DNA from 4 places in the Shewanella sp. FDAARGOS_354 genome. Region 1 is predicted to be linked to each of the others. Evidence: predicted binding sites of a transcription regulator. Region 1 holds the regulator's gene; each other region holds the start of a gene.
What was found. Region 1 encodes LexA, which represses DNA repair genes until DNA is damaged. Its sites were predicted from a motif close to TACTGTATNNNNATACAGTA; they were not measured.
Positions count from the first base shown of each region.

Region 2: CEQ32_RS01525 (DNA topoisomerase III) is a predicted target of LexA. The motif match lies at 1,966-1,985, and genes of this name have one in related genera.
Region 3: dinB (DNA polymerase IV) is a predicted target of LexA. The motif match lies at 1,242-1,261, and genes of this name have one in related genera.
Region 4: CEQ32_RS03165 (YebG family protein) is a predicted target of LexA. The motif match lies at 1,821-1,840, and genes of this name have one in related genera.

Region 1 is NZ_CP022089.2:3,407,495-3,410,672, forward strand. Features, by position in the region: gene plsB (glycerol-3-phosphate 1-O-acyltransferase PlsB) at 1-1,071, opposite strand, end outside; gene lexA (transcriptional repressor LexA) at 1,357-1,977, shown strand; gene CEQ32_RS15245 (cell division inhibitor SulA) at 1,974-2,486, shown strand; gene coxB (cytochrome c oxidase subunit II) at 2,892-3,178, shown strand, end outside.
Region 2 is NZ_CP022089.2:307,436-310,613, forward strand. Features, by position in the region: gene CEQ32_RS01515 (alanine/glycine:cation symporter family protein) at 1-1,136, opposite strand, end outside; gene CEQ32_RS01520 (hypothetical protein) at 1,509-1,796, opposite strand; gene CEQ32_RS01525 (DNA topoisomerase III) at 1,998-3,178, shown strand, end outside.
Region 3 is NZ_CP022089.2:2,421,452-2,424,629, forward strand. Features, by position in the region: gene dinB (DNA polymerase IV) at 138-1,217, opposite strand; gene CEQ32_RS10995 (methyl-accepting chemotaxis protein) at 1,392-3,178, opposite strand, start outside.
Region 4 is NZ_CP022089.2:673,878-677,055, forward strand. Features, by position in the region: gene CEQ32_RS03150 (PqiB family protein) at 1-405, opposite strand, end outside; gene CEQ32_RS03155 (paraquat-inducible protein A) at 392-1,009, opposite strand; gene CEQ32_RS03160 (paraquat-inducible protein A) at 1,011-1,646, opposite strand; gene CEQ32_RS03165 (YebG family protein) at 1,852-2,151, shown strand; gene CEQ32_RS03170 (GAF domain-containing protein) at 2,166-2,624, shown strand; gene proQ (RNA chaperone ProQ) at 2,902-3,178, shown strand, end outside.

The DNA.
Region 1 (3,178 bases):
ACGGCGAATAAAGAAAGCCCCGCCACGGCGGAACAGCGGCCCCGCAGGCCAGAAGTTTAGGTTGATACCCGCAGCAATATGCGGTGGCACCATACCTTGGTAATACAGAATGTAAGATAACAGCAGGTAATCCATATGGCTGCGATGGCAGGGCACATACACAATCTCATGACCATCGTGGTGTAACTGCCGAATATGCTCGGCACCTTTGATGTTAATACCGCTGTAGAGCTTGTTCCATAACCACGTTAAAAAGCGCTCGGCAATACGTACGAGACTATCGGAATAATTCGCCGCAATTTCATCAAGATATTCAATTGCCGTTTCACGCGCTTGGGTTTCAGAAATCTTCTTGCTCGCGGCTTCTTCCTGAATTGCCTTGCGTAAGGATTCAGATTTCAGCAAGGAATGGAATAACGCCTGACGATTAGGCAACACAGGCCCCGTCATCACCTTACGTTGGCGGCGGAAATGCACTCTCGCTACTCGAGCCAATTTATGGGCAATGCCCATATCGGTACCATGTTCGTCGGCCATGTAACGCAGCGATACCGCATTAGAAAATTGCACAAAGTTATGACGGCCCAAAAATAGGATCATCAAGCACTTACGTAACCAAGTAGGATTCTCGCGCTCAAGCACTGCCGCCTTCATGGTGTCGTCTTCTTTACCCGGAGTACGACCCCAATACAGACTCACAGGCACCAGCTGTATATCTAACTCTGGCTTTTCCTTATGGACGGCCAACAAACGCATAAAACATTCGAGGAATGGCTCATTACTGGCGCGTTCACCAAATAAAGGCTTACGACCTTCAAGGCATACCACCCGTGGCGCCACAACGCCATTCACCACCAGCGGCTCGTAAGGGCTTGGCAAACCAAGTTTCGTGGTGATCTCGCTTAACGCAGCAATATCACTCAGGGATTCTGTTTTCATTACATAAGCAAGCGGTCTGGAGGCATCCAGATTCAGATCGGCAAAGGGATCCTGTGGCACAACAATAGTGTGCACTAAGTGCTTTTGGATCCAACGTAATGATTTCAACCAAAGAGAGTCTTGTTTAGGCATTATTCTTATGCAATGTAAGTACGTTCATTAGCCCCATAGAATACCAGATTCTAGAGAATATACCCAAACAACCTAAAGATGCAGGATTCAGCTGCTGATTTTAATGACTTAGTAACGCACTTTAGGCGACACCATTTATTGATACCGTGCAAATGGCATTCACCCCATAGATGACGATTACGGTTATTTGCAGATCTAGCTGACCAAGTTAAAAGTGGTTAATACTTGCACTACCAATAATACTGTATATACTAACAGTAACTGTATAGAAAAACAGGAAAGACCATGAGACCGTTGACGCCACGCCAAGCCGAAATTTTAGAGCTGATTAAACGTAATATTGCCGAGACTGGCATGCCACCCACTCGGGCCGAAATTGCCACCCGTTTGGGTTTTAAAAGTGCAAATGCCGCAGAAGAACACCTTAAGGCATTGGCGAAAAAAGGCTGCATCGAGATCATGCCTGGTACTTCCCGCGGGATCCGTCTCCCTGTAGAGGAAGAAGATAACCGCGAAACAGGCTTGCCACTGATTGGCCAAGTGGCAGCGGGTGAACCTATTCTCGCCCAAGAGCATGTCGAACAGTATTACCAAGTCGACCCCAGCATGTTCCACCCTGCTGCCGATTTCCTGCTGCGCGTAAAAGGCGACAGTATGAAGAATATCGGCATCCTTGAGGGTGACCTGCTTGCCGTTCATAAAGTACAACAAGCGCGCAATGGACAAGTTGTTGTTGCTCGCGTTGATGATGATGTAACCGTAAAACGCTTTGAAAAAAAAGGTAATTTAGTCTACCTACATGCCGAGAATGAAGACTATTCACCGATTAAAGTCGATTTGAGTTTCCAAAGTCTAACAATTGAAGGGCTCGCCGTAGGGGTGATCCGCAATGGAGATTGGCTATGAACAAACTATTAGGTAATGCCCCGCGTCACCCCGGTTTATGGCTCGATACGGTTCGAGATACAGAGACCGACTGGCAGCATACATCAATAGTCACTATGCCAACTCAGAGCCAAGGGCGCCAAGAGCTGACACAGCTGAGCAAACAACTTGCCCAACTGAGCCAACAGGGAAGATGGATAGTGCTCATCAACCCACCTAGTATTGGCTACAAGCAGCTATTAGCAAACGCAGGTGTGCGTATGGATCGCGTACTATTGGTTCACGCAAAAGATGAGGTCGAAACCCTTTGGGCGATGGAAAAAGCCTTAACCAGTGGCACATCTAGCGCAGTGATTACTTGGATTAACGCCCTAGATACTCGCGATAATCGTCGCCTACAAATTGTAGCAAAGAGCGCACGTGCAATGGGTATCGTGCTTGAAGGTTCAACGAATGACCAACCTTCTAGCACCAATCTCACACAATCGGCTAAATTTACTCAACCCGCATTTTTCAGCTCTGTTCATTAAAAATTTTTCACACCGTATTTAGCCTTGAAAGCCGCCTCACCTGTGAATGTGAGGCTTTTTTTTGGCAATTTTTCAGACAATTAGAAAAAGAAGTGATCTTGATCAATTTTTAAACAGCAAGTATGTTTGATTTAGGCGCACATGATATATCGCCTGTTTAGGCAGAAATATCGCGTTATTTTCGAATATCGCTCGCCCACAAAAATTGAGAATAATGGGTTTATTCAGCAGTATGTGCCAGTGTGGCTAATACCAGCAGTAACAATACTTGATCATAAGTAAGCCGCCAACGCACGTTGAAGTCAGAAACACTTTTTTGGGAACTGAAGAGTTTGCATAGAGTTGAGACTTACTGTGTTGCTCTTCTTTGTAGTTGCTATTTGCAATTAGCAGAGGAGAAGTCTTGTGAAGCAATGGTTGTATTGTTTACTCGTGGTGCTATTCGCCCCACCGTTGGCCGCAGCAGACATGCGGTTCAATATGACGCCTGGCGTAACAGAAATCAGTGGCAAGGTATACCACCTGCACATGACGATTCTGTATATCTGCTGCGCGATAGGCTTAGTGGTTTTTGGCGTTATGATTTATGCCATGATCAACCACAGAAAATCCAAGGGCGCGGTCGCGTCACACTTCCATGAGAGTACAAAAGTTGAGATCGCTTGGACGATAATTCCCTTTATCATTCTGAT
Region 2 (3,178 bases), 1.9 Mb from region 1:
ATGTTTGTTTCGGCAATATAGTAGTAGGCCACAATGGTGGTGAAGGCGAAGAAGAATAGCGCAACGGCGACGAACATATTACCAAAGCCTGGCATCATGCTTTCCATTGCGGTTTGTACATAACCAGGGCCCGCCGCAATCCCCGCAATCCCGGTATAAAGCGCTGCGCCATCAGGGCCCTGCACGTTATACAGGCCCGTGATCAGCAGCATAAAGCCAGTGGCTGAGCAGACGAACAGGGTATCAACATACACTGAGAAGGCTTGCACTAACCCTTGTTTGGCTGGATGACTCACGGCGGCGGCAGAAGAAGCGTGCGGACCAGTACCTTGACCCGCTTCGTTGGAGTAAATACCGCGTTTTACCCCCCACATAATCGCAAGACCTAAAATCGCACCAAAGCCTGCATCGAGTCCGAAGGCACTTTTTAGGATCAGCAGAATAATGTCAGGCAGCTGGCCAATGTTAAGGGCGATAATCACGCAGGCGACAATGATATAGCCGAGCGCCATAAAAGGCACTACAGTACTGGCGAACTGCGCAATCCGTTTCACCCCTCCAAAAATAATAAAACCTAATAGCATCGCAAGAATGGCTGCTGTGACATTAGGGTCAATATTGAAGGCGGTTTTTAAGCTTGAACCAATGGAGTTGGCTTGTACCCCTGGCAGTAAAATCCCGCAGGCAAAAATGGTCGCAATGGCAAATGTCCAAGCGTACCACTTCATGCCTAAGCCTTTTTCGATATAAAAGGCGGGGCCGCCGCGGTACTCACCGTTGATTTTTTCTTTGTAGACTTGGCCTAAGGTGGATTCAACAAATGCTGAGCTTGCGCCCAGAAACGCCACCATCCACATCCAAAAAAGAGCGCCAGGACCACCAAAGGTAATCGCCGTGGCAACACCAGCGATATTACCGGTACCAACACGACCCGCTAAGGTCATGGCTAAAGCTTGGAAGGAAGACACGCCAGCATCGGTGCTTTTGCCATCAAACATTAGACGGATCATTTCGGGTAAATGACGTAACTGTAAAAAGCGTGAGCGCAGGGAGAAAAAGAGTCCTACACCGAGGCAAAGATAAACGAGCGCGGGACTCCAGACGATATTGTTGACCGCATTAATAATCTCATTCATATAATTCAACTCCAATATTCTGTTGTTTTTTTGCAGAGTTTTTAAGATTTTTTAGGTGATTTTGGGTACTAAACAGCCAATTAGGCCTAAGGTTAAAACGCGTGTGTGCGTCCAAGAGCTTCAACATAACGATTTTTTTGGTCACTTCATAGCTAAAGTTGTTAAATATTTGATAATTTAACGTTCTTTATTTAATGGGGTTACTGAGGAGCTTTATTTTGCAGCGTGTTATCTCTGCTGCATTGAGATTTGTAATCTAGCAACTTGAATCATTGAGAAAAGCGGGGGAGATAAGGCGAATTGATTGAGACTATTAACTCTGCCACAGTGGATAGCGGGGACGGTATTTGTGCAAGGCAAAGAAAACTTGGCTTAAATTACCAACCATAACAGCATCCACAGTCCAAAGAGCCATGCCAGACTACGGCGGCTAACGCGATGTTTTAATAGCAAAGATAGACTTACAGCCACAGGTAGAAACAGGATAAAAGCCCAAGAGAGGAACGGAACCTCAAGATTTAATGTTTCAAGACCCATCCCACAAAGCAGACTTAATGCCAGTAATAAGAGGCTATGAAATAGCATTAATTGATTGAATCTTAATACTAATGCTGGTTTAAATGCGGGTTTAGCATGATAGGGCAAGGTTAGTATATTCATCTCTTTTTCCTGATTCCTCTTTAAGTGATGGAAGGAATAATAAATTTAGATGAGAATTATTCTCAACTAAATTTACACAGCTTTAGTGTTCAGTTAGAGCTTAACGAGCTAAATTGGCTCTTGAGCTAAAGAAGGCTGTTTGCACTATTGTCTGCTTTGGGCTAAATTACACTGTAATTATATCCAGTATTTGATGTAGATATGATCCTCTATATTGCTGAAAAACCAAGTCTTGGGCGTGCAATCGCCGATGTGCTACCAAAACCCCACAAAAAAGGTGACGGGTTTATTGAAGACGCCCAAGGAAACTGCGTGTCTTGGTGTGTTGGGCATTTGCTTGAACAGGCCGAGCCCGATGCCTATAACCCCGAGTTCAAATCGTGGAAGTTTGAGCATTTACCCATAGTGCCCGAGAAGTGGCAGCTTAAACCTAAGGTCGCGACCCGTAGCCAACTCACTGTACTTAAAAAGCTGGTAAAACAGGCCGATACCTTAGTGAATGCGGGTGATCCAGACAGGGAAGGGCAATTATTGGTTGATGAAGTAATCGCCTATTTGGGCGTGACGGGCGATAAATTACAGCAAACGCAGCGACTCCTTATCAGCGACTTAAACCCGCAGGCGGTGAAACGTGCCTTGTCGCAACTTCGTAATAACCGTGAGTTTATTCCTTTGTCTACTTCTGCACTTGCCCGGAGTCGTGCCGATTGGCTCTATGGTATGAATATGACACGGGCCTACACCATCCAAGGGAAAAAGGTCGGCTATCAGGGCGTGCTATCGGTCGGTCGAGTGCAAACCCCGCTCCTTGGGCTTATCGTGCGCCGCGATGAGGAAATCGCGCGATTTCAATCTAAACCCTTTTATGAAGTCTTAGCGCATTTAGTAACGGATAAACAACAATCTTTCACTGCGAAGTGGCAACCCAGTGAAGCCTGTTTACCTTATATGGACGAAGAAGGGCGAGTGCTTGCTAAGGGCTTAGCACAAAATGTGGTGCGTCGGATCACCGATAAACCCGCTAAAGTGACCCAGTTAAGCACTAAGGATAAACAGCAGAATCCGCCATTACCCTACAGCTTATCGGCACTGCAAATTGATGCGGCCAAGCGGTTTGGGATGAGCGCTAAGGACGTGCTCGATACCTGCCAGAGTTTATATGAGCGCCATAAGCTGATTACCTACCCGCGCTCTGACAGCCGTTATTTACCTACAGAGCAACATGGTCTAGCAAGCAGTGTATTAGCGGCCATTATGGGGGGGGCGCCCGAGTTAGTCGCACACGCTGAGGCGCCGAATCCTCGGCTTAAATCTAAGGCGTGGGATGATAAAAAAGTCGATGCCCACCACGCCATTATTCCAACGGAAAAACAGCCCAATTT
Region 3 (3,178 bases), 990 kb from region 1:
AAATGACAAAGGCCGCAGAGAGTTCACCAATGCGGTCTTTTTGTACCTTTTATTTATGCACTGCGTAAGGCTTATTATCGCGTTAACTAAGTTAGGTTTGATTAGCGCTGAGCGAGATCCGCCCAGTAAGATTGATATTAAAATACCAAATCCAACTGCTTAGTCTCGCGAGCCATGATTGGCTGAAGCGTATCTTTACTCTCGGCGAGTCCAACAGAAATCCCGAGTAATCGAATTCCACGGCCCTCTTGCCTTGCCATTGCTTGGCTCAGTAACTCATAAAACATCACTATGGATACCTCGTCACTGCGATGCTCGATTGTGGTCTGTTTAAAGTCACTGAATTTAAGCTTCACCACCTGCTTATGGATTTGTCGATCCTTGGCACTACGACTTAGGCGAGTTGATAACTCTTGTATTAATCCCGACATTACCTGCTGGCACTGCTCGAGGCTGTAAATATCCTGCGCCAACGTAGTTTCAACGCCGACAGATTTACGCTCGCGACTCACTGATAACCCACGCTCATCAATCCCATGGGATCTTTCAATTAATACAGCACCAAATTTGCCAAAACGAGTAATAAGGTCTTGTTTTGGATAAGTTTGTATATCGCCGCAGGTATTCAACCCTAAAGAGGAAAGTTTTTCTGCGGTGACTTTCCCCACACCGGGGATCTTGCGTAGGGATAAGGTTTTAATAAACTCAGGAACCTTGTCGGGCGAAATAACATACAAACCATTAGGTTTATTTAAGTCAGAGGCCACCTTGGCGAGGAATTTAACAGGAGCAACGCCAGCCGAAGCAGTAAGCCCTGTTTCGGCCAAAATATCATGGCGAATCGCTTCTGCAATCAGAGTTGCAGAGCCCTTAAACAGCTTGCAATCGCTAACATCTAAGTAGGCTTCATCGAGGGAGAGGGGTTCAATCAATTCAGTATATCGAGAGAAGATAGCGCGAATTTGTTGCGATACCTCCTTATAGACCTGCATTCGACCGGGGACAAGGATTAAGTCAGGGCACAGTTTAAGCGCATAAGCCGTTGCCATAGCAGAGCGCACACCAAATCGGCGCGCTTCGTAATTACAGGTGCTGATAACCCCTCGCCGCTCACGGCTACCACCAACGGCCAGCGGTTTACCACGGTATTCGGGAAAGTCTCGCATTTCCACCGCAGCAAAGTAGCAATCCATATCAACATGAATGATTTTTCGCACTAAAGGTTCCTCCAACACCCAAAATACTGTATATAAAAACAGCAATCAAGTATCTAGGACATATTTACGCAGTCGCGAAGTTCATCTATCGACTCAAGCATCCTTATCCAAGCATAACATTCCCAAAAAAGCCAAAGGAGCGCTAAGGCTCCTTTGGTTTTAAAACAACAGCGTTTAAATTTTAAATTGACCAATATTACGTGTCAGTTCTCGAGTTGCTTGCTCAAATCCTTGTAGACTTTGGGAGAGATCTTGGCTTGACAATAGGGATTGATCGGATAAACCACGCACGCTCACCACGTTTTGCGCCACTTCATCGGCAACCACTGCCTGCTGGCCTATCGCCACGGTAATTTCCACCGTTTGCTGCTGAATCGACACAATCGCACTGGCGATATCACTTAAGGCTTGCTCCACTTGTGTGGTCAAGTCTTGTCCGACCCTTGCCTGCTCAACCCCAGACTCCATCACCTGCTCGGCTTGTAGCGCGCTCTGCTGCAGGGTTTGGATAATCCCTTGAATGTTGGCGGTAGAATCTTGGGTGCGGGATGCGAGAGTTCGCACTTCATCGGCCACCACAGCAAAACCTCGGCCTTGCTCACCCGCCCGCGCTGCCTCAATGGCCGCATTGAGCGCCAGCAAGTTGGTTTGGTCGGCAATGTTGCGGATTACGCTTAACACTTCGCCAATTTGCTCTGAGCTGCTACGTAACTCCTTGATGACTTTAGCCGCCTCAATCACTTGAACCGATAATGCCTTCATGCCTTCGGTCGCGCGGGACACAATTTGAGTACCGTCATGGGCCTGAGTCTGTGCCTTTTCGGCAAAATCATTCGCCCGTTGAGCGCTAATCGCCATTTCTTGGCTCGTCTGCGCCATTTGGGTAGCGGCCGTGGCCACTGAATCGATTTGTTGTTTTTGCGACGACACTGAAGAGACGGCTAGATCGCACACTTGGCGCGCATCCATCACCCCGGTGCCAACCTCTTGAGTAAGATGTCGGGTATGCAGCAGCATCTGCTGCACCTTTTCGGCAAAGCGGTTGAAGGCATCACCCAGCTTGCCTAACTCATCTTCGCGCTCCATTAAAATGCGTTGGGATAAATCACTATCACCCTCAGCAATGTCTTCCATAGCATCCAGCAATTTGCCAAGCTGGCGTCTAAAGGGCAACAACATCAACCATACTGTGATGCCAACCAAGAGCATAATTCCTAAGGCAACAAAACAGGCATTCCAAAAGGCTTCGGTCACAGGCGCTTCAATCACCTCATGGGGCAACATAAAGGCTAAGTGCCATTTCTGCTTTGGATAATCGCCGCCCACGGACACAAAGGTTACCCGCTGCGGCACTCCGTTAAAGGTGACTTCGGCAAAGCCCTTCGCTTCGCGCTGCATTTGCTGCCTTAAGGCGGTAAAGCCTGAGGTGTCCTTAAACTGGTTATCGATTTGATTCGCAAGTGAGCCCGGCGGGAATTTATCCGAGAATCCAGGGAAATAAACCAGCTTACCTTCGTCCGTCATCAGGAAGGCTTGGCCGTAATTGCGGTATTTGATTGGCGCTAACAGGGTTTTGCCAATGGTATCGATTAGAATATCCATACCACCAATCCCAATCAGCTCACCATTGGCGCCATAGACTGGGGTTTTAACTGTGGCCGAAATCGAGCCATCGTTGGCATCGACCGCAGGATCGCCCACAAATAGGCCGCGCTGATCGATAGCCTCCTGCCACCAAGGACGTTTATTGGTGTAATAGTTTGGATCGCCATCGAAACGGCCATTGAGGTCGAAATATTCAAAGGTATTTGCCGAGCCGAAGAACACTGACTTCACATCGCTATCACGGTCGGAAAACGAGCGGAAATAACGAATAATATCTTGATACTGCTGATCATTGGCTAAGTTACTGCCACGGGCATGGTATTGGCTAAACCAGTTGATAAGCCCTGGCTCGGCAA
Region 4 (3,178 bases), 2.3 Mb from region 1:
ATTGCCTTTGCCTGGTTGGATTGCAATATAGTTGCCTGAAAACAGCGCATCCAGACCTTCAACGCCTGTGATGCTGGCCTTTGGGGTAACTAACCAGAAGAGGGTTTCTTTATTTAAGAAAGGCTTAGCGCGATAGTCCATCATCACCTTCACGTTAACGCCTTTAAGATCATCATCAATACCGATATCTTTTACCTTACCAACGGTTAAGCCTTGGTATTTGACTAAGGTTTTGCCAACGTCGATCCCAGTGGCACTAGGGAAGTGGATTTGAATTTCAATGCCCGATTCTTTGATGCTCTTAATACCCAGCCATGCGCCAAGCGCGAGCGCCACAATCGGGAGCAGCCAAATCGGCGAAAAGAGCTTTTTCTTCACAACTTTTGGCGATTCAATTTGTGTCATCTTGAGGTTCCAGTCGATCCCAGAGTAAACGAGTGTCTAAAACTTTTGCGGCAAGTTGCGTCAGTAAAATCACCAATGCAAATGCCGTGGCCGCGGGTGCAGGCTTTGCATCGAGTAATTGCCCCATATTCACCAGGGCAACGGTCAGCGAGATCACAAATAAATCGAGCATCGACCAGCGGCCAATCCACTCAATAACATGAAATCCCACCATAAGTTTTTGCTTTGAAATTGGCAGGTTGAAACTGATAGCACACAGATAAGTGGCTAAGCCGATAATCTTTACCCAAGGCACTAAAATACTGGCAATAAACACAATAATGGCGATGGGTAACATATCCGATTGGACTAAATGAACAATTCCGGAAAAGATCGTATCGTGACGCACCTTTCCCTGATTGGTGAGCACCGTAATGGGATAGAGGTTGGCTGGAACCAATAAAATGGCGGCAGTAATAAGCAGCGCCCAACTTTTTTGTAAGCTGTTGTAATCGCGGACCTGTAATTCTGATTCACAACGACTACAGTGGCTATCCTCACTGCTATTGAGTTGCCTACAAACGCGGCACAAACACAGGCCTAAATCCTTTCCTTGCTGCTTCATATCAGTGATGTTCCTGCATAAGAAGACCCCACATATGCTCAATATCATATTCACGCTGTAAAAACAGGGTGACTAAAAAAAGCATGGTGAAGCAAAAGGTACCCATTCCAAAATAAATATCCGAAAAATCAGACAATTGAAATGATGAGACGAGGAAGCTAATCACATAAATCTCAAGCATTGTCAGCTGCGAAAGGAACCCCTGAAATGTGAGTAATTGTTTGAGACTATGGCGCCAAAACGGGCTCGCAAGCCCCCATTTTATAATCAAAATTTGCGCAAGAATCGATAGGATCAATAAACCAGGGCCAACCACTGCGGCAGCAAGGACGGCTAATCCCACTACCCAATAACCTTGTTCGAAGACGGCAAAAGCGCCTTGAAATACCGTTGTTGTGCGAATACTGCCCAGAAAATGGATTTCTAGCACAGGAAAAAAGTTAGCAGGAAAATAAAACACCAACGCGGTAATGCACAGTGCCAACATGCCATTTACTGAACAGTATGGAGTGTCATAAAGTGCGGTGTTGCAACGCGGACACAACGCTCTGACCCCTGTTGGGAGGGCACGTTTCCGAATGGCCAAGTCGCAGGAACGACAGAGGATTACAGAGTTTTCTGCTGTATTGTCATGCATATAAAAATATTATATTAGCCCCAAAGCCACTGAGATTGAGCAAATAATCCGAAAACAACAAATTATAAGGTGAGATATCAAATTGATTGACCCATCTCCACAACATAAAGCGCAGTCATAATATCAGAATAATCAGAACACTTGCATCACTAGTTCACTTTATGTCATTCTGGTTACTGTATATAAAAACAGTGCGAGGGCGGTCATGGCAGTTATTACACAGTTTGTCGTGGTAAGAGAAGGGGTAGAAAAGATGACATTCACATCGAAAAAGGAGGCTGATGCCTACGATAAGATGCTCGACATCGCTGATAACCTCATTCCATTTATTCAGAAAGCGGAACTTGGGATTGATGAAAGTCTAACCGAACAGCTCGCATTCTATTTTGCTAACAATAAAGATGAGCTAACAAACTTGCTTAAAGGCGTGGTTCAAGTTAATAGTACGCCAACAAAACCAAACACAGCCAAAAAAGCGTCTAAGAAGGACGATGCTGCTGAATAATTTTTAGGAAGCATATGAAACCGCAATTTTATGAATCACTGAACCGTCAAGCGTTAGCGTTACTCGAAGGCGAAGATGATTTAGTGGCTGCCATGGCTAACTTTTCAGCCCTGCTTAATGACAACCTAACCGAACTAAACTGGGTAGGTTTTTACGTTATGCGCGGCGAACAGTTAGTATTAGGCCCATTCCAAGGTAAAGTGGCTTGTACCCGCATTCCGATGGGTAAAGGCGTGTGTGGCACTGCAGCACTGGCTAATCAAACTCAACGGGTTGCCGATGTGCATCAATTCGATGGACATATCGCCTGCGATGCGGCCAGTAATTCCGAAATTGTTATCCCTGTTCGCGCTAATGGTCAGGTGATTGCTGTACTGGATATTGATAGCCCTATTTTTGACCGCTTTGACGAAGAAGACCAAAAGGGCTTGGAATTATTGGTAAAAAGCTTCGAAAACTGCCTATTTGCTTAATTTGCGTACAATAACGCATAATTCATAGTCGCAATCGGTGGCGTGCGCCTTATAATAGCGCATGCCCTGATAAGGCTTGTTTGGGCATTGCCCGAATAAACCTGAGAGGTTTAGCCGTAAAAAATGGTTAACTGATATTTTTTAACTTTAGTTAACTCGGCGAGAATGTTAATTTGTACTTTGGCTCAATTGTGAGCTTAACCAAGATAAACGACACGTAAGAAGCTGATTTATATCACCTCGAATTCGATGTCCCTTTTTAACTGTGGAAGTAATGATGGAATCAACAGATAAGTTGACCGACACCAACGCAATTTTGGCGTATTTGTATGAAACATTTCCTTTGTGCTTTATTGCTGAAGGTGAAACTAAGCCATTAAAAATCGGATTGTTTCAAGATTTGGCTGAAAGGTTGGCTGATGATTCTAAAGTCAGTAAAACTCAACTGCGCGTGGCGTTAAGACGTTACACTAGCAGTTGGCGTTACCTCAAATCGGTAAAAGCTGGTGCCCAGCGTGTGGATCTTGATGGTCAGCCTTGTGGCGAGCTAGAGC